DNA from 2 places in the Shewanella sp. DC2-4 genome. Region 1 is predicted to be linked to the other one. Evidence: predicted binding sites of a transcription regulator. Region 1 holds the regulator's gene; the other holds the start of a gene.
What was found. Region 1 encodes LexA, which represses DNA repair genes until DNA is damaged. Its sites were predicted from a motif close to TACTGTATNNNNATACAGTA; they were not measured.
Positions count from the first base shown of each region.

Region 2: a site for LexA is predicted at 3,476-3,495, ahead of recN (DNA repair protein RecN). Genes of this name have one in related genera too.

Region 1 covers NZ_JABRVR010000002.1:4,686,821-4,697,666, reverse strand. Annotated here, with positions in the region: gene HQQ92_RS21290 (cell division inhibitor SulA) at 149-661, opposite strand; gene lexA (transcriptional repressor LexA) at 658-1,278, opposite strand; partial or broken gene plsB (glycerol-3-phosphate 1-O-acyltransferase PlsB) at 1,439-3,863, shown strand; gene mtr (tryptophan permease) at 3,863-5,119, shown strand; gene HQQ92_RS21270 (VOC family protein) at 5,268-6,041, shown strand; gene HQQ92_RS21265 (ribonuclease T2) at 6,118-7,284, opposite strand; gene HQQ92_RS21260 (efflux RND transporter permease subunit) at 7,504-10,644, opposite strand; gene HQQ92_RS21255 (efflux RND transporter periplasmic adaptor subunit) at 10,654-10,846, opposite strand, start outside.
Region 2 covers NZ_JABRVR010000002.1:866,793-877,638, reverse strand. Annotated here, with positions in the region: partial or broken gene barA (two-component sensor histidine kinase BarA) at 1-258, shown strand, start outside; gene HQQ92_RS04525 (YjaG family protein) at 233-832, shown strand; gene HQQ92_RS04520 (DUF3319 domain-containing protein) at 975-1,208, shown strand; gene lldR (LysR family transcriptional regulator LldR) at 1,245-2,144, opposite strand; gene HQQ92_RS04510 (AEC family transporter) at 2,435-3,397, shown strand; gene recN (DNA repair protein RecN) at 3,526-5,184, shown strand; gene HQQ92_RS04500 (phosphatidylglycerophosphatase A) at 5,321-5,815, opposite strand; gene thiL (thiamine-phosphate kinase) at 5,831-6,787, opposite strand; gene nusB (transcription antitermination factor NusB) at 6,866-7,270, opposite strand; gene ribE (6,7-dimethyl-8-ribityllumazine synthase) at 7,282-7,761, opposite strand; gene ribBA (bifunctional 3,4-dihydroxy-2-butanone-4-phosphate synthase/GTP cyclohydrolase II) at 7,892-8,995, opposite strand; gene HQQ92_RS04475 (riboflavin synthase) at 9,091-9,747, opposite strand; gene ribD (bifunctional diaminohydroxyphosphoribosylaminopyrimidine deaminase/5-amino-6-(5-phosphoribosylamino)uracil reductase RibD) at 9,759-10,846, opposite strand, start outside.

The DNA.
Region 1 (10,846 bases):
GATATATCATCACCGACTTAATCAACCATACTTGCTGTTTAAATATTGATCAAGATCACTTATTTATCTAATTATCTGAAAAATTGCCAAAAAAAAGCCTCACATTCATAGGTGAGGCGGCTTTCAAGGTAAAAAATTAAATGAATATTTAGTGTACAGCGCTAAAAAAAGATTGCTGGCCGAAGAGATTGCCTTGCTCAATACGTACGTCTGCATGTAAGTGACTGTTTACGTCTTCAAGCACTATGCCCATAGCTCTGGCACTTTTAGCCACGATTTGTAGGCGTCGATTATCCCGCGCATCTAATGATTGAGTCCAAGTAATGACTGCACTGGACGTACCACTTGTCAGGGCTTTTTCCATCGCCCACAGGGTTTCGACTTCATCTTTAGCATGTACCAGCAAAACTCTATCCATACGCACACCCGCGTTAGCGAGCGTTTGCTTGTAGCCAATACTTGGTGGGTTGATGAGCACTAACCAACGGCCCTGTTGGCTTAACTGAGCGAGTTGTGCACTCAGATGAATTAATTCTTGGCGACCTTGAGTCTTAGTTGGCATGCAGGCGATAGGCGCATGGTGCCAGTCATAGTCGGCATCACGGACTTCATCGAGCCACAAGCCCGGATGGCGGGGGGCATTGCCAAGTAGTTTATTCATAGCCAATCTCCATTACGGATCACACCGACGGCGAGTCCTTCAATTGTTAAACTTTGGAAGCCTAAATCCACTTTAATCGGGGAGTAATCTTCATTTTCGGCATGTAGATAGACCACATTACCTTTTTTTTCGAAACGTTTAACAGTGACATCGTCATCGACTCTAGCGACAACCACTTGACCATTTCTAGCTTGTTCTACTTTATGAACTGCCAGTAAATCACCTTCGAGAATGCCGATATTTTTCATGCTGTCGCCTTTTACTCGCAGTAAAAAATCGGCGGCGGGATGGAACATGCTTGGGTCGACTTGGTAGTACTGTTCAACATGTTCTTGGGCGAGGATAGGTTCACCTGCGGCCACTTGGCCGATGAGCGGTAAACCTGTTTCAGTCAAATCTTCGATTTCCGCAGGCAGACGAATGCCCCGAGATGTGCCAGGCATGATCTCAATGCAGCCCTTTTTCGCCAACGCTTTAAGGTGTTCTTCAGCCGCATTGGCGCTCTTAAAACCTAAACGGGTTGCGATTTCTGCCCGAGTGGGTGGCATGCCAGTATCGGCAATATTTCGTTTAATTAGCTCTAAAATTTCAGCTTGGCGTGGCGTCAAAGGTCTCATGGTGTTTCCTGTTTTTCTATACAGTTACTGTTAGTATATACAGTATTATTTGCAGCGCAAGTATTAACCACTTTTTAGCTATGTTGGAGAGAATTAGCGAATATTGCCCATAGTCTGGTATTCTATCGGGCTAGTAAACGCACTTAATTGCATAAGAATAATGCCTAAACACGACTCTCTTTGGTTGAAATCATTACGTTGGATCCAAAAACACTTAGTGCACACTATTGTGGTGCCTCAGGATCCCTTTGCCGATCTGAATCTGGATGCTTCCAGACCCCTTGTTTATGTGATGAAAACAGAATCCCTCACTGACATCGCTGCTTTGAGCGAAATAACGGCTAAGTTAGGCTTACCAAGCCCTTATGAGCCTCTAGTGGCTAATGGTGTGATTGCGCCTCGGGTTGTCTGTCTTCAAGGACGTAAGCCACTGTTTGGCGAACGTGCTGGTAATGAGCCTTTCCTCGAATGCTTTATGCGTTTGTTAGCCGTGCATAAGGAACGTCCTGAATTGGATATTCAACTTGTGCCCGTGAGCTTGTATTGGGGTCGAACGCCGAGGGAAAGAAGACGACACTATGAAGGCGGCCGTATTTGAGCGGGAAAACCCGACTTGGCTACGCAAGTGCTTGATGATTCTGTTCTTAGGTCGACATAACTTCGTGCAGTTTTCGAATGCCGTATCCCTGCGTTACATGGCTGACGAACATGGCACCGACATGGGGATTGCCCATAAGTTAGCACGGGTTGCGCGCGTGCATTTCCGTCGTCAACGTAAGGTAATGACAGGGCCTGTGCTGCCAAACCGCCAAGCACTGTTTCATTCGTTGCTCAAATCTGAGTCGCTGCGCAAAGCGATTCAAGAAGAAGCCGCCAGTAAAAAGATTTCTGAGACCCAAGCGCGCGAGACGGCTATTGAGTATCTCGATGAAATCGCTGCCGATTACTCAGATAGTTTAGTGCGTATTGCTGAGCGTTTCTTAACTTGGCTGTGGAACAAGCTTTACAGCGGGATCAACATTAAAGGTGCCGAGCAAGTTCGCCAGCTGCACCACGACGGCCACGAAATTGTTTATGTGCCTTGCCATCGTAGCCACATGGATTACCTACTGTTATCGTATATTTTGTATTATCAAGGCATGGTTCCGCCGCACATTGCTGCTGGCATTAACCTCAATTTCTGGCCCGCGGGACCTATGTTCCGTCGCGGTGGTGCCTTCTTCATCCGCCGTAGTTTTAATGGTAACAAGCTGTACACCGCAGTATTTCGTGAGTATTTAGATCAGCTGTTTGCTAAAGGTTATTCAGTGGAATACTTCTCCGAAGGTGGCCGTTCACGTACTGGCCGTCTGTTGGCGCCGAAAACTGGCATGATCGCCATGACGATGAACAGCGTACTGCGCGGTATTGAACGTCCTGTCACACTTGTGCCTGTGTATTTAGGCTATGACCATGTGATGGAAGTGGCGACTTACCATAAAGAGTTAAGCGGTAAGAAAAAGAAAAAAGAATCTGTGTGGCAGGTGTTCGGTGCCATTCGCAAATTAGGTAATTTTGGCCAAGGTTATGTGAATTTTGGCGAGCCTATTACCCTGCAAAATTTCTTAAATGAGCGTGCGCCAAACTGGCGTGCTGAGTTGGCCGATGATCCCGAGCAGAAACCAAGTTGGTTAACGCCAGCGGTAAACGTGCTGGCTAATCGGGTGATGACGCGTATCAATGATGCCGCAGCCGCGAGTTCTGTGACTTTGACTAGCTTAGTTTTACTGGCGACAGATCAAAACGCCTTAGAACGTAGTCTGCTGGAGCGTCAGCTTGATTTGTATCTGACCCTACTCAAAAAAGTGCCTTACACTTCTTATACATCTGTTGCCGAAGGTGATGGTAAGCATTTAGTGCAGCAAGGTTTAGAGCTGAACAAGTTTGTTGTTAGTGCCGATCCTTTAGGGGAAATAGTGTCTATTGAAGCGAGTCAGGCTGTGTCTATGACTTACTATCGTAACAATATCATTCACTTATTTATTGTTCCTTCATTAATTGCGAGTTGTTTAACCCATAATGAACAGATCCTGCGCCAGCAAGTGGTTTCAATCGTTGCCGATTTTTATCCACTGCTAAAAGCCGAACTCTTCATGGGAATTAAAGACTTACCAGCCTATGTTGAGCAAGTGCTGGATTTCCTGATTGGGCAAGATTTAGTGGTTGAGACTGATACCTTAACTGTCGTGCCTGAGCACTCAAGCCAATTATTGTTGTTAGCCAGTTCAGTGAGTGAAACTCTGCAACGCTACGCTATTATTTTCAATCTGTTAGCGAACAGACCTAAAATGGAGCGCTCAGAACTTGAGTCTGAGAGCCATTTACTCGCCCAGCGTTTAGGGGCTTTACATGGCATTACCGCGCCTGAGTTCTATGATAAAAAACTTTACGGCACCTTGAGCGTTAAGCTCAAAGAATTGGGATATCTGGCGGATAGTGAAGATAAGTCCAATATCAATCGCATACGAGATCAGGCCAATAGCTTATTACGTCCGTCAGTGAGACAAACGATAGTGGCGAGTGTCACCGCGGAGCACACAGTTTAATGGCAAATCATATGAATGCGGCTAAGCATAAGCCCGCAGGTAAGTCCTTGCTTGGTGGTGCCATGATTATTGCTGGCACTACCGTAGGTGCTGGAATGTTTTCTCTGCCCGTGGTCGGTGCAGGTATGTGGTTTGGCTATTCGATTTTAATGTTATTGGGTATTTGGTTTTGCATGTTGATGTCGGGCTTATTGTTGCTCGAAACCAATTTACATTTCGAACCCGGTGCTAGCTTCGATACCTTAAGCAAGCAAACTCTTGGGCAGTTTTGGCGGATAGTGAACGGCGTTTCTATCGCTTTCGTGTTGTATATTTTGACTTATGCCTATATCAGCGGCGGTGGTTCGATTGTGAATCACAGCTTGCAGGGCATGGGAATTGAGTTACCGCAAAGCGTGGCAGGGCTGGTGTTTGCCATAGTATTGGCGAGTATAGTATTGATCAGTACTAAAGCCGTGGATCGGATTACCACGATTATGCTCGGCGGTATGATCATTACCTTCTTCCTCGCGATCGGCAATTTATTGATCGAAATTGATGTGACTAAGTTGCTCGAACCCGATGGTAATAACCGTTTTTCACCTTATCTGTGGGCGGCGCTGCCCTTTGGTCTCGCCAGCTTCGGCTACCATGGTAACGTTCCCAGCTTAGTGAAGTATTACGGCAAAGATTCCTCCACCATTATCAAGGCGATTTTCGTCGGCACCTTTATCGCGCTGGTGATTTATGCCTGTTGGTTAGTGGCGACTATGGGCAATATTCCCCGCAGCCAGTTTATCGACATTATTGCCCAAGGCGGCAATATGGGTGTGTTGGTGGGCGCTTTGTCTGAGGTGATGGCGAGTAGCTGGTTAAACAGTATGTTGACCCTGTTTGCTAACTTAGCCGTGGCTTCATCTTTCTTAGGGGTGACCTTAGGTCTGTTCGATTATCTCGCCGATTTGTTTGGTTTTGATGATTCACGCTCTGGCCGAATGAAAACCGCGTTAGTGACCTTTGTGCCGCCGACGATTTTAGGATTATTGTTCCCCGATGGCTTCTTAGTAGCGATTGGCTTTGCGGCATTAGCGGCAACTGTGTGGGCGGTAATTGTCCCGGCGCTGATGGCTTATAAATCGCGGCAGTTGTTCCCCGATAGCACAGGTTTTAGAGTGATAGGCGGTACACCGCTGATTATTCTTGTGGTGTTATTTGGCATAGTCACAGGTGCATGTCATCTGCTCGCGATGGCAAATTTACTGCCGCAATATTCCTAATTTGTTGTGATGATTTAAGCCCTCTATGTGAGGGCTTTTTTGTCTTTAGTGGTTGAGTTTTGTCTTGCAGATCTTTTTAACCTGAATACTGGACAGAAATACAAACTCAGGCTTAACTCGAATGATTGTTAAGACAAAGGAGCCGATAATGAAAATGACTCAGTACGCACAAGGACATGCATGTTGGGTTGAACTTGCAAGCCATGATTGGCAGGGAGCAACAGCATTTTACCAAGCGTTATTTGGTTGGAACTCGGTTGAAATGCCCATCCCTGAAGGTCACTTTTCGCTATTTAATTTAGCGGGAGATGACTTAGGCGCCATGTATCAAATCCCTGAGTCAGAAGCACATATCCCCAGCCACTGGCGTATCTACTTTGCCGTCGATGATATCGATGCCAGCATTGCAGCGATTCAAGCGGCGGGCGGCCAAGTGCACATGGGGCCGCATATTGTGGGTGATGCGGGCGTGATGGCGCAGGTCAGCGATCCTGAAGGCGCACGCTTTGCTTTATGGCAAGCGAAGAACCACATAGGTGCTCGCCGTCAGGGTGAACTCAATACCCTTTGCTGGGTTGAGCTGGCTTGCAAAGAGCCGCGTACTGAAGAAGCCTTTTACTGCAAAATCTTCCCTTGGACCAACATACCAAGTGACATGCCTGACATTGAATACTCAGAATGGCAGCTTGATGGTCAATCCATCGGCGGCATGATGACGATAATGCCTGAATGGGGCGATATTTCTCCCCACTGGTTGCTCTATTTTGTGGTGGCGGATTGCGATGCGTTTGCTGAGAAAGCCCAAAGCTTAGGCGCGCAAGTGTGCATTCCGCCTAGTGATATCCCTGATGTGGGACGATTTTCTGTCATTGCTGACGCCCAAGGCGCTACCTTTGCGGTGATCAAGCTTAATCAGATGTGATTGCCATATTAAGTGCTGTCATTAAGGTTAAAAACGGCGATGCTAAATCGCCGTTTTTATTTGTCTAACCATTTGTTTAATTAGCGTTATCAATCATGATTGTTTCAGGGCAGGAGCCTTTTGAGGCCTTATTGGCTTTGGCGAGTAGGCTAGGTAAGGAGTCAGAAGTTTTAATGACTTCGGGCAAGTTAATGCGGATTTCACTTAGTAATCCCTTGCCACATTCTAGACTCATTTTAGTGTGAGCGCCTTGACCGAAGCTGCCATCAAAACTTTGGTTTAACTCACTTTTACTGACACTCTTACCTATGTTGTCATGAATAAATTTTTGTACCCATGCCGAGGCATTGACCGCTTGGGTCAGCTGGGTTGCCAATAAAAAGTACTCGTTAGGGTCTTGGCTACGGCAAGTGCCGTGTTTCCACCATTCGTGGCGTTCTAAACAGGTGCCATATTGGGCGCTTGGCATGACTTCTTCTAAATTTTTGCGCACCGATGGATTCAGTTCAAACTCCGGATAAGTACAGAAATCATTCGGTTGCAGTTTGACTGTGCTGCAATAGCCATATCGCGTGCCGCATTGTTGTTTATTCGGCCACAGTCCGTGCAGGCTGAAGTGTTGCCATTGGCTCGATTCTGGCGTTTGGCTGAGGGCGCGGCATTCGGCTTTACGGCGGCCATAGAGTTCACAAAAGGTGCTTTGCCAGCTTAATGCGAGCACGTTAGCATCGAATTCGCCACCGATTTGACATTGATTCCCTTGGCGTTTCTCTGGGGTACCATGCTCTTTAAGGCTATCTCGGCTTTTTGCTTTGATGTCCGATGCCGTGGTTGTTTGCGCCGGTTCCGCCGCCGTTGCAGGTGTTGATAAATTACTGCCAGCAACATTAGATAGATATTGACCACAATCGCCGCTGATCCAACGCATGGGAGACTTCACCGCATTGGTGCGCACTCTAAGCCAATCAGGTTTAGCGCTATTGCCGAGGATTTCAAGTACAGGGTAGCGCTCACCAATATTGCTCTGCCATTGGTCTGGGTTCGTCTGCTTATTTTTCGATTGAAATAGCTCACAGCGTTTGTCGGCAACGAATTCACCAGTTGCGGGTGCGGCAAAGGCGGGTGCTGTAATGATGAGCGCAGAGCATAAACCGAATGCAGCAAGTAACGCACGTGATGGGGTTTTAAGGGAAAGTACTTGCGGCCATATCCGGCTGATGGTTAAACAAAATGACTTGGTCATGTGATGGGATCCTTCCTGCGGCAGTGAATTGAGTCAATTCTGTGTGGCACTGAGTCAATGGTACACATAAGCGCTATAAACTTAGAGGCTTATTTTACCCAGAGTGGTGTATGGCACTGTTGCAAAATTAGATTTTTTAATCTGATTGAATGAAAAAATCCCCTCAAACTTTAATGGTTTGAGGGGATTTTTATCGGTGTTCTAGCGCCGTACACTCAATTACGCCGCGTCTTTCTTTAATTTACGCGAATAAATCAGTAGATAAAGCGCGGGTAGTACAAACAGTGACAGTAATGGGGCCGTAACCATGCCGCCGACCATAGGTGCGGCAATTTTCTGCATCACATCGTTACCCGATCCTGCACCCCACATAATGGGGAGTAGGCCGAAGAAGATGGTTGCTACTGTCATGGCTTTGGGGCGAATACGCATAACAGCACCTTCAATTAAAGCTTCTTTGAGATCGGTAACTGTATGGTAGTTATTCTTCTCTTGCCTGTGCTTAATGGCATTATTAAGGTAAATCAGCATGATTACCCCAAACTCCGCGGCAACGCCCGCCAAAGCAATCATACCGACTGCGACGGCGACTGAGATGTTGTAATCCAGTAGATACAATAGCCAAGTGCTGCCGACCAGCGCGAATGGGAGGCTGAGCATGATAATACTCGCCTGCAAAGTAGAGCCAAATGTCATCATCAACAGGATGAATATCACACCTAAGGCCATAGGGATCACTTGCTTCAGTTTTGCATCTACCCGTTGCATATATTCATACTGGCCTGCGAAGGTATAGCTGTAGCGCGGGGGCACTTTAAGTTCGGTAGTTAATGCTTGCTTTGCGGTAGTAATGTATTCGCCGATAGACGTGCCTTCAATATCGATAAACACCCAAGAGATTAAGCGACCATTTTCACTGGTGAGCATAGGTGCGCCATCGGTGATTTCGATATCCGCTAAATTTCGCAGTGGCAGGTAATTTCCCGATTTAGTGATCACAGGGAGTTCGCGTAGCTTCTCAATATTATCGCGTAGCTCACGGGGATAACGTAGGTTGATGGGATAACGCTCAGCCCCTTGTACCGATTCACCAATATCCATACCGCCAATGGCGTAACGCACTACATCTTGAATATCCTGCAATGACATACCGTAACGTGCGGCCACATCGAGTTTGGGGGTGATATCGATATAACGCCCGCCGCCACTGCGCTCGGCATAGGCCGACTTAGTGTGTGGCACTCTACTGAGGATGGCCTCTATTTCCGCCCCTAGACTTTGCAGCTCATTCACATCGGCTCCGGTGATCTTAATGCCAACGGGGGTTTTTATCCCAGTGGAGAGCATATCGATACGGGTTTTGATGGGTTGCACCCAAGCATTGGTGATACCAGGCACTTTCACCGTTTGTTGCAGTTGAGCGATGATGCCATCTAAGGTCATGCCCTCGCGCCATTCTTCATGGGGTTTAAGCATGATGGTGGTTTCGAGCATAGTTAACGGCGCGGGATCGGTCGCAGTCTCGGCGCGGCCCACTTTGCCAAATACGCGGGCGACTTCGGGGACGGTTTTGATCAAACGATCGGTTTGCTGTAACACTTCCGCGGCTTTGCCCGCACTGAGTCCCGGTAACGCGGTTGGCATATAGAGTAAATCGCCTTCTTCTAACTCGGGCATAAACTCACTGCCCATGCGCGTCATCGGATACCAAGCGCTGACTAAGGCAATCAACGCTAATGCTAAGGTGATTTTAGGAAACCTAAGTACCAGATTAAGCGATGGCTTATATAAAGCGATCAGCACGCGACTGATGGGATTTTTATGCTCACTCGGAATTTTGCCCCGAATAAAATAGCCCATTAAGACTGGCACTAATGTGATTGCTAATAATGCGGAAGCGGCCATAGCAAAGGATTTGGTATAGGCCAGCGGTGCAAATAAACGGCCTTCCTGCGCTTCGAGTGCAAACACAGGCACAAAGCTTAAGGTGATAATAATCAATGAGAAAAATAACGCAGGGCCGACTTCAATCGACGCTTCGGTGACGATCCGCCAGTGTTCTTTGGTATCGGGTTCTCGGTTGTGTTCTGTGTGAAACTGCTCCAAATGTTTGTGCAGGTTTTCAATCATCACAATTGCGCCGTCCACCACCGCGCCAATGGCAATCGCGATACCCCCAAGACTCATAATGTTGGCATTCACCCCCATCTTATTCATTACGATAAAGGCAATCAGGATTGAAAGCGGCAGGGTAATGATGGCGACTAAGGTTGAGCGTGCATGCAGTAAAAACAGCAGGCAGACCAGCCCTACGACTAACATTTCTTCGACGACCTTGCTGAACAGGTTATCAACGGATTTTAGAATGAGTTGCGATCTGTCGTAGGTGGGGATGATTTCAACCCCATCGGGTAAACCTGCTTTCAGTTCTTCAAGCTTAGCTTTTACGGCATCAATCGTGGATAAAGCATTTTCGCCGTAACGCATCACAATAATGCCGCCTACGACTTCACCTTCGCCGTCAAGTTCGGCTATACCGCGGCGTGAGGCAGGGCCTTTGCGCACGGTAGCAACATCTTTCAGTAATAAACCTGTACCAGAAGGGCTGGTGATACCAAGGGGAATTTCGCGGAAATCCTCAAGGGTTTGACGATAGCCTTTGGCGCGCACCATATACTCGGCTTCAGCCATTTCGATGACCGAGCCACCCGCTTCGCTATTAGATTTTTCTATCGCATCTTTAATGCTGGCTATATCCAGTTTATAGATCGCCATTTTGTCGGGTTCGAGTACGATCTGGTAGGTCTGCTCCATACCACCGACGGTGGCGACTTCAGACACGCCAGCCACGCTTTGTAGCTCTAATTTAAGATACCAGTCCTGCAGGCTTTTGAGTTGTGATAAATCTAAACTGCCGGAGCGATCGACCAGCGCATATTCATATACCCAACCCACACCTGAGGCATCGGGGCCAAGGGACGGTTGTACGCCCTGTGGCAATCGGCTACTGATCTGACTTAAGTATTCTAATACCCGTGAGCGCGCCCAGTAGATATCTGTGCCATCTTCAAAAATCACATAGACATAAGAATCGCCGAACATGGAATAGCCGCGTACCGTTTTGGCGCCGGGTACAGCTAACATGGCGGTAGATAAAGGGTAAGTGACTTGTTCTTCTACCAATTTAGGCGCTTGCCCTGGGTAGGAAGTTTTAATAATCACTTGCACATCCGACAGATCGGGCAGTGCATCAAGCGGCGTTTTGCGCAGCTCCTGTACGCCCCAGACAGTGATCATGATGGCAATGATCAACACCATCAATCGCTGCCTGATGGACGCCTCAATAATATATTTCAACATAACGCGCTCCTAGTGCTGATGACCGCTGCTTAAACGCATTAAGCTGCCCTTGAGACTGGCTTCAGAGTCGAGTAAAAATTGCCCTGAGATCACCACGCGCTCGCCTTCGGTTAAGCCCGAGACAATTTCTGCCTTACCTTGACTCATCATGCCGACGGTCACGACTTTAGCGGCAAAACTATTGTCGTCTTGTTTGACTATC
Region 2 (10,846 bases), 3.8 Mb from region 1:
AGTCAAAACGATCACCCAGTCATGCTCAGTACTATCCATAAGCTGCATGGTGCGAGCTGCTACTGCGGCGTGCCAACAACCCAAAGATTATGCCAAGAAATTGAATCGGCGCTAAAACGTGAAACATCGGTTGAAGATCTCGAACCCGAAATACTAGAGTTACTTGATGAGTTAACTAAGGTAGAATCTGCGGCAAATCAAGTGATATCACAGCTATCAGCGGAAATAACAGATGACCAAAAAAACGGGCTTCTTTAAACGTCTCAAGGCGTTAACACTGCCACAAAAACAACTCTTTGCCACTGCACTTTGCCAACGTATGTTGCCCAACTATCAACTGTTTTCCGAAGTCTGTGAGTTTGGCGATCCTACTGTGTTGAGTACCGCATTAGAACTATTGTGGCAATCCCAGTACGACTCCAAGCTGAAATTCAATGTCGATGTGCATCTGCAACGCTTGGAAGATAACACCCCAGATCCTGCTGATTTTGAAGCCTATGGCGTCTATCCTGCTATGGATGCAGTGGTCGCAATATCGACCTTACTAGGTGCAATTCAAGGCAAAATTGAAGAAGACATAGTCAATATCAGCAAATTGTCATCCAGCACAGTGGCTAACTACATCGAAGCGATCAGCGATGTCGATTTGGTGGATGAAGCATTAGATGATTTCGTTTTCGCCCATGAAGTCATGGAAGAAGAGAAAGAATTACAAAATTCTCTGCTGGAAATTATTGAAGAAAATCCGAAGATCACTGCAGAACTGGTCAAGGGTTTACGCAAAGATATTATCGAAGCTGGCGTATCAAATATCGGTATCAGCGTCGCTTAACTGATGAGGTGCTTGGGGTTACTCAAGCACCTATTATCCATACAGAATAAGAAAGGGATCATCGTTTTACACCCTCACCAACGAATCCCGTCAAAGATATCCAGTTGCTATAAATAGCATCAATAAAGATTGAGTTATTCCAATGAGAAAGATTGTTTATCAAGGATTTATCTTAACCAATAGCGAAGGACGAACCGACAGTTGGAAACTGACCATCAAAGATCAACAGCGTATCGGTTCTTTATTCGAACTGCGGCGTTTAGTGGGATACTTCTTAGAACTCGGCATACTGCCCGCGACACGCTCCAGCCTGCAAGACGCAAAACAAACGCAAAACACCATGAGCAAAAACACGGTAAAACCTAAAAGACGCTAAAAATCAGTTCCCTTATTAAAGAATAACTCGGTTAAATCAACGCATAGAGAATAACTCTGGCGCCTTTGACTGCATAAACTCAATAAAGACTCTTACCTTTAGCGGCTGCTGGCTGCGCTGATGATATAAAATCGAAATTCGCCTCTGTTCGCCAATCCATTCTGGCAATAATACTTTAAGTTTTCCCTCTTTAATCTGCTGTTTTACAAATAGTTCAGGACCATACAAGATCCCACCATGGCCTAAGGTCGCCTGAATCGCTCCGTGTAAATCCGTGAGGGTGAGCTTAGTCGGGCCATTAAAATAAAAAGACTCGCCGCTTGGATGCTTTAAATGCCAATTAAACAGCGGCCAGACTTTTATCAGTTGATGGGCTTCAAGATCATCGGGATGCTCAAGTTTAGGTGCCTGAGCCAAATATTCTGGCGTGGCAAACAGGCAATAGTCGAGCTCGCCTAAGGTACTCGACACCCAAGAAGAATCAGGCTGAGCCCCGCCAACAATCGCCACATCTATGCCTTTGTCGATCAAATCGACTAACTCATTGCTCTGGGAAATGTGTAAACGGATATCGGGATACAGGCGGCCAAATTCATTCAATGCTTGAATAAACACGATGGAAATAATCGAAATCGGCGCGGCGATGCGCAGGGTACCCTCGGGTTTATCGCTGCCTAACCCACTCAGCTCATCGAATTGAGCAACCACACTCTGATAGCGTTGAAAGAGCGCCAGTCCTTCCTCCGTCAATCGTAACTTGCGGGTGCTGCGCATAAAAAGCTGTTTATCGAGCTTCTCTTCCAACTTCGCTAACTTGCGGCTCACTGTGGCAATGGGCATATCAAGCTCCTTCGCCGCCTGCGAAAAACTGCCCGCATTGACTAAATGCACAAAAAGATAGACAAGTTGTAGTTCAGCGCCTAAATCATCACTCATTGCATATCCTAATTTCACATATTGGGTATTGACGTTAAAACGCTAAATTCACTAAGTGATTGTGTTTTAAACATTGAATTATTCACTTATACGACCATAGCGCAATAGCCTTAGATTGAAATGGTATGTTATTTTGTGGCGAGTTTTACTGCGCTGGCGCTAAATCTGGCTCTAAAGTGACATAAAAAGAATCAAGTGCTGTAACTCTGCCCACCAAAAATCATAGCGACTGTAAAATGACGACGGTGGGCGAGTTTATTCAAATTTAATCGTAAGGATGAGTGAGGGAAATGACCATTTTAACCCCTCTGTTTGCCGTCTTCGGGATCATGTTGCTCGGCACACTTGTGCAAAAACTAAAACTCTTGCCCGTCGATACGGATCAAGTGCTGAACCAATATGTCTACTACATTGCGTTCCCTGCAATCATGCTTATCGCCCTCGCGCAGCAGCCGATTGGCGAGATTTTGCAATGGGGATTTATTGCGGGCTACAGCACAGCTATGGTAATCACTTATCTTGTCTGCCTTGGGCTATCGCTGATCGCTAACCCTAAACAGCATGCGGTTGCCGCTATTCGAGCCCTCAATGCCACCTTTGGTAATACGGCATTTATTGGTATTCCACTGCTCATCATCCTCTTTCCGCAGCAGCAAAGTGCCTTAGTCGCCGCCGCGATTGCCAGCTTATTATCCGTGCTGATGTTTGCCGTCGCCTTAGTCTCGATGGAACTGGCCACTAACACCCAAAGACAACACCACGCCTTAGTCATAATGGCGATGGCGGTAGGTAAAAACCCTATCGTTATTGGTAGCTTAATTGGCGTCGGCATTTCGGCGCTAGAGATAAAACTGCCGTCAGGGCTGGCGCTAATGATCCAGCAAATAGGCAATACCTCAAGCCCCTGCGCCCTATTTGCTATCGGCATGGTACTCGCCAAAGCAATGCGCTACCAGAAAGATAGCAGCGTATTTAGCCCCAAGAATTTTATCGAATTGAGCCTTATCAACCTCTTCAAGCTGGCTATCCAACCGGCACTCGTCTACTTTATGCTTAACCGTTTTGGCGTAAGTGGTGACTACCTGATCATGGGCGTGATCTTGAGCGCACTGCCCACCGCGGCTAGCGTGTACTTACTTGCCCAGCGTTATAACACTCAGGCTTCTACCAGTGCTCAGGGTATTCTATTTGGTACCTTAGTCACTTTCTTCAGTTTGCCTATCTTAGAAAGCTTAGTAAGAATCTATGCATAATCAGTTAATTAAAAATATTTACTACCGATAATGCTGATTATTTACCCAAGCCACTTTACTGTATATAAAATCAGTATATACTGTTTATCAATACAGTGGTTTGGTATGTTTTTCGACAGGAATTCACTATGCTTTGCCAACTCAGCATTAATAACTTCGCTATCGTCCGTTTTTTAGAACTGGATTTTCGCCCCGGTATGACCAGCATCACAGGTGAAACCGGTGCGGGTAAATCGATTGCCATCGATGCGCTAGGCCTATGCCTAGGCAATCGCGCCGATGCCAGCAGTGTTCGTCCCGGAGCCAATAAAACCGAGGTCAGCGCCCGCTTTTCCTTGGATGATATTCCACTGGCAAAACGTTGGTTAGAAGATAACGATCTTGAACTCGATGATGAGTGCATTCTACGTCGGACTATTGGTAGCGATGGCCGTTCACGCGCCTACATCAATGGTAATCCAGTGCCGCTGACGCAGCTAAAATTACTGGGTCAGTTGCTTATTGGTATTCACGGCCAACATGCCCACCATGCAATGTTAAAAAGTGAACATCAACTCACCCTGCTCGACAGTTATGCCAACCACAGATTGCTTATCGATACGGTTGCCGCTAGCTTTCAACGCTGCAAGCAAATTGAGGCCGATCTAAAGCAACTCGAAGCCTCCCAGCATGAACGTATTGCCCGTAAGCAATTAGTACAATATCAAGTAGAAGAACTCGATGAGTTTGATCTTAAAGTTGATGAGTTCGATGAGATTGAGCAAGAGCACAAACGTCTGGCCAATGGCACTGAGTTGATTGATACCTGTCAGGCGAGCTTAGAGTTACTCACAGAGGGCGAAGAGAACAATATAGAGTCGCTGCTCAATCGAGTCGTTTCCCTCGCCGAAGATCTGCAAAGCTACGATCCTGCATTAAGCAATATCAACACTATGCTCAATGATGCCTTAATCCAAGTGCAAGAAAGTGCCGGCGAATTGCAGCACTATTTGAGTAAGCTTGAACTCGATCCGACCCATTTTGCCTATTTAGAAGAACGGCTATCAAAAGCCATGCAACTGGCGCGTAAGCATCATGTTAGCCCGAATAAACTGGCCGAGCATCATTTAGCATTAAAGGCTGAGCTAAGCACCTTAGACAGTGATGAAAGTAAACTTGAAGAAATTCAGCTTCAAGTCGAGGCAAGTAGAGCCGCTTATCTTAGCAATGCGCAAAAGCTCAGCCAAAGCCGAGCCCGCTATGCTAAAGAACTCGACAAACTGGTGACTCAGTCAATCCACGAACTGAATATGCCTAAGGGTAAATTTACGATCGAAGTCAATTTCCACCCCGAGCAAATGTCAGCCAATGGCAGTGACAATATCGAATTTATGGTAACCACTAACCCTGGCCAACCTTTGCAACCGATTTCGAAAGTCGCGTCTGGCGGTGAGCTCTCACGGATAGGGCTAGGGATCCAAGTGATTACCGCGAAGAAAGTTGCCACACCGACATTAATTTTCGATGAGGTGGATGTCGGGATTTCCGGCCCCACCGCAGCAGTAGTGGGCCGCATGTTACGCAGCTTAGGGGAATCGACCCAAGTACTGTGCGTGACTCACTTGCCGCAAGTTGCGGGCAATGGTCATCAACACATGTTTGTCGATAAATTTAATAAGGCAGGCAGTACTGAGACCACAATGAAATCGCTCGATCGTGAGCAGCGTATCCAAGAGCTTGCAAGACTGTTAGGTGGCGATACTATCACCAGCAATACCCTCGCGAACGCAAGGGAACTGCTGCAATAGTAGTATGGATCAGATAACGAATGAGGTCGCTAAACGCTTGAATCTACACACTCTATATCACAAGCTAAGGGGCTATATCAAAAACTAAGGGTTAGTTGTTGGCCATGCTAACTAACATGTCGGGTTAGCGATAATGTTAGCTAAAACACCAGACTAGCCCTTGCAGACAAATAAACGAAAACACGCCCGCTAACACATCGTCAATCATAATGCCAAAACCACCATGAACTTTGGCATCGAGCCATCGAATAGGCCAAGGTTTGATGATGTCGAAAAAGCGAAATAGACCAAAGCCGACTAACAACCAACCCCAACCTGCTGGTGCCGCTATCATAGTGATCAGTAGCCCAACCACTTCATCCCACACAATCGCACCGTGATCGTGTACCCCCATATCTTGAGCGGCTTTACCGCAGATATAAAATCCCGCAAATGCGCTCAATAAGGTTAAGCCGATATACCAAGTGAGCGGTAATGGCGCCATCAATAAATAGAGGGGAATGGCTGCTAAGGTACCGAAAGTACCAGGCGCTTTAGCGGCGAGTCCGCTACCAAAACCGAGTGCCAAAAAGTGGACAGGATTTTTTAATGACAGGCGCGTTAGCACCTGATCCTTTGACAACCATTTCATTAACATGCTCTTCGCTTAAAAGTGCTCGAAACCGTGATACGGTGGTGTAAACGGCTCACCATTGAGTAGCAACTTGAGCTTACTGCCTGCACAAATTTGTCCAACGCGAACAAACTTTGCTCCTGCATGGCTCAACGCTGTCTCAAGCGCACCTTTTTGCGCTTCAGGAACGGTGAACAGCAGTTCATAATCTTCGCCCCCCGTAAGCGCATAACCTAAGGCATGCTCCTCGCTGACGGTATCTTGCATCGCCCGTGAAAGCGGGATGCAATTAACATCGACAACCGCACCAACTGCCGAAGCCTTAAGCACATGACCGATATCCGAGATAAACCCGTCGGAAAGGTCGATAGCACTGGAGGCAAGCGAACGTAAAGCTTGGCCCGCTAAGACTCTTGGTGTTGGACGATAATGGCGATTGATCAGGAATTCTTTATGCTCGGCTCTAGCCTGTTGCGCGCCGCGAATGATATCCAGACCTAAGGCCGAATCTCCGAGCGTGCCCGTGACATAAATCCAATCACCCGCTTTAGCACCATGACGCGTGAGTGCCTTACCCTGTGGGACTTGGCCGTGCACTGTGATGCTAATCGCCCGTGGACCACGAGTCGTATCGCCGCCAATTAAGGCGATGCCATAGTAATCGGCCGCTTCAAACAAGCCTTCACTAAAACCACTGAGCCAAGTCTCATCGACTTCGGGTAGCGTTAAGGCAAGCGTCATCCACGCGGGTTCAGCGCCCATGGCAGCCAGATCAGATAAATTTACCGCTAAAGCTTTGTAACCTAAGGCAGCGGGAGGCATATCGGGGAAGAAATGGACATTTTCGACTAAGGTGTCACAGGAGATAGCGATCGACTTGTTTTCTGCGGGTTGCACTAAAGCGCAATCGTCACCGATGCCAAGCTTCACATCACGGCGAGTGGGGCCGCGGTTGCTAAAATAACATTCAATTAATTGGAATTCTTTCACTGTACAGTTTGGCACGACTTACATCGGCCACCTTTGTTAGCAATGAAAAACGGTATCCTAAGATACCGTTTGTCTTTATTACTTGCGTGCAACCAGTTTGTCGAGCAGTCCGTTCACAAACTTATGACTCTCGTCCGCACCGAAAGCTTTTGCCAACTCAATCGCTTCGTTAATCGCGACCTTGTATGGCACATCTTTACGGAAAGTCAGCTCATAGGTCGCTAAACGAACTATGGCTTTCTCTACTGGAGACACTTCATCAATCGGGCGTTCCAGATGCGGGATGATCAGCTCATCCAATTGGGTTTTCTTCGTTGCAACGCCTGAAAATAGCTCACGAAAATAAGCTACATCAACACCGTCGAGACTTTGTTCAGTTAAAAACTCATGCTCGACATCGGCAATATTATTCCCGCTTAGTTGCCATGAATAGATGGCTTGAACGGCTAAACGGCGGGCCTTGCGGCGCTCAGAAGGCTTCATTATTTTTCCTACTATAACAACTGTTGTTCAAGTTCTTGCAGAACATTGACCATTTCAAGCAGGCTTAGAGCAGCTTCGCCGCCTTTGTTACCCGCTTTGGTACCTGAACGTTCAATCGCTTGTTCAATGGTATCAGTGGTCAAAACACCGAAAGCAACAGGCAGATCAAATTCTAAAGCAACTTGAGCTAGACCTTTATTACATTCGCCTGCAACAAAATCAAAATGAGGAGTACCACCACGGATCACCGCACCTAATGCGATAATACCGTCGAATTTACCACTGGCAGCTACGCGACGCGCAGCTAGCGGCAACTCAACCGCACCTGGTACACGGACAACAGTGATATTGTCGTCGCTGACTTGGCCAAAACGTTTCAGCGTGTCAAGTGCACCTTCAAGCAAGCTCTCAACTAAAAAGCTGTTGAAACGCGAAATTACAATCGCAACTTTGGCATTTTTCGCTTCGATATTACCTTGAACTACGTTCATTATCTTACCTAATTTAGCTAAAGCACCCAGCTCGGGGCGAAAAGTGGCGACATGATATCACAGCCAATTGCCCAGAGCCCTATGCAAATTATCAGAAATTGTTAATTTTACTTCAGTGTAACTTTGGGTTTCAGTCCGCCACATACTCAGTCACTTCAAGGCCAAAGCCTGAAAGTGAGTGGTAGCGTTTAGGCGAGCTGAGCAGGCGCATCTTAGTCACGCCAAGGCTGGCGAGAATTTGCGAGCCAACACCCACACGGCGCGACGTCCCCTGCCATTTTGCAGAAGCAGGCGCTTGGCCTTGATCTTCAGCTTCAAAGGCTTTCACCTTAGAAAGGATTTCACAGGGATGTTCTTGATTCCCGAGTAAAACCAATACACCACCTTCTGCAGAAATACGCTCCATCGCCTTTTCGAGTGGCCAGCTGCGTTGCTGATCGCGCTCTGAGTGGAGTAAATCGTTGAAGGTATTTTGCAAATGCACGCGCACCAAACAATCTTCTTTCACCTCACCTTTGACTAAGGCAAAGTGCAGTTGATTGTCGATAGTGTCTCTGAAGGTCACCATGTCGAACTCACCGAAACGGGTCGGTAATTTGCATTTAGCTTCACGCACAACCGTGGTTTCTTTGGTGTTGCGATACTCGATTAAAGCCGCGATAGTGCCGATTTTGATGCCATGCAACTCGGAGAAAATCTCCAAATCTGGGCGACGTGCCATAGTGCCGTCTTCGTTCAAAATTTCAACGATAACGCCCGATGGCTCAAGTCCCGCAAGACGGGCTAAATCACAGCCAGCTTCAGTGTGGCCTGCGCGGGTTAATACGCCGCCGTCCTGTGCCATTAACGGGAAGATATGCCCTGGTTGCACTAAATCAGACGCTTTAGCCTCTTTAGCCACAGCCGCTTTCACCGTTACAGCGCGATCGTGGGCCGAAATACCGGTAGTCACACCTTCCGCCGCTTCAATAGAAACCGTAAAGTTAGTCGAGAACTGGGCGTTATTATTCGTCACCATTAAAGGCAAGTTTAACTGCTGGCAACGGGCTTTAGTCATGGTCTGGCAAATAAGTCCACGGCCATATTTCGCCATAAAGTTAATCGCTTCTGGCGTGACCATTTCGGCCGCCATGATCAAATCACCTTCGTTTTCTCTGTCTTCGTCATCCATCAAAATAACCATTTTGCCTTGACGAATATCTTCGATGATCTCTTCTATACTGTGCAGCGCCATTGTAGGACCTTATGATTTTGCTGTTATTATGAAATTCTATACCTAAATAACCTAAGCTGCCGATAAGCTTAAGTTAAATAATCTGCTCCTGTGCACTAACGCACAAAGCCGGCACGGGCTAACATTTCCATGGTGACGCCACCGCTCTTGCTGTCTTTGCCATCATAATTCATCAAACGTTCAAGATAACGGGCGATTAAATCCACTTCGATATTCACCTTATCGCCCGCTTGCAGGTCGATTAACGTGGTTTCCCCTGCGGTATGCGGCACTATGGTCAAGCGGAATCGACTGCCGTCCACTTCGTTAACCGTCAGACTCACACCATCAATGGTGATGGAACCTTTATGGGCAATATAACGCCCAAGCTCTACGGGTGCGGCTAACCAAAATTCAATGGCTTGACCACGCACTAAGCGTTGCTCAACCGTTGCCATACCGTCCACATGGCCACTGACCATGTGGCCGCCTAAGCGTGTGGTTGGGGTGACGGCCTTTTCAAGATTCACCTTAGTGCCCACTTTGTAGTGAGCAAAGCCGGTTAGACTCACGGTTTCGGCAGAGACATCAGCCACATAACTGTCGGCTAATTGCTGCACAACCGTTAAGCACACACCGTTGGTAGCAATACTGTCGCCTAGACGTACATCGTTTAAATCCAGTTTGCCGCTCGCCACGGTAAGACGAATATCATCGCCTTTACGCTCCAGTTTGCGCAGGGTGCCAACGGCTTCAATAATCCCAGTAAACATGGTTAACTCACTTAATTAAATAAAGAAGTATCAAGCTTAACGCTCAAGATTAAACGGGTATCTGGCCCTATTTTGCGCTCATCGACCAACGTGAGTGCAGGAATGTGTGCCATGGTTTGATAATCGGGCAATTGCAGCAGATTACGCCCATGCCCACCGAGGATTTTCATCGCTTGATATAGCACTAACTCATCGGCCAGCCCCTGCGCTAAAAATGCGCCCGCTAAGGTTGCACCCGCTTCCACCAGCACGTGATTACAGCTTTGGCCTAAATAGCTTAATAGTTCAGGCAATGAGACGCGACCTGCAATTGCAGGTAACACGAGGCAACTCACATGGGAGGGCAATTGTGCTTGAAACTCTGCGGAATAAGCCACGGTCGAGACCAAGAGTATGGGCGATACGATAGCCAAGCAGGCGGCCGATAACGGCAAACGGGCGCGACTGTCAAGTATCACTCTTAATGGCTGCAGTAATTGCGCCTCGGTTACACTGTCTTTTAAGCTGCCAAGTTCCTGATAACGCACATTGAGTGAGGGATCGTCCGCCAGTATGGTTTCAATTCCCGTGACCAGTGCACAAGAACGTAAACGTAATCGCTGCACGTCGCGACGAGATTCTGGACCGGTTATCCATTTAGACACACCGTTAGACAGCGCGGTTTTACCATCGAGACTCGCAGCCAATTTTACTGTAACTCTGGGTAAACCCGATTCCATCCGCTTCATAAAGCCTAAATTCAAGGCATAGGCTTCATCGCGATGTAATCCCACATCCACTTCAATACCGGCGTCACGCAGCATTTGAATGCCACGACCACCTACTTGCGGATTAGGATCTTCCACCGCGACCACCACACGTTTAACGCCAATATTGATCAGCGCCAAGGCGCAGGGCGGCGTGCGGCCATAATGGCTGCAGGGCTCTAAAGTGACATAGGCCGTTGCGCCGCGGGCGCGTTCGCCAGCCATACGTAGCGCATGCACTTCGGCGTGGGGCTCACCCGCTTTTTGATGATAACCTTCACCAATGATTTGGTTATCTTTAACGATAACGCAGCCCACACTGGGATTGGGTCTAGTGGTGTAAAAGCCTTTGT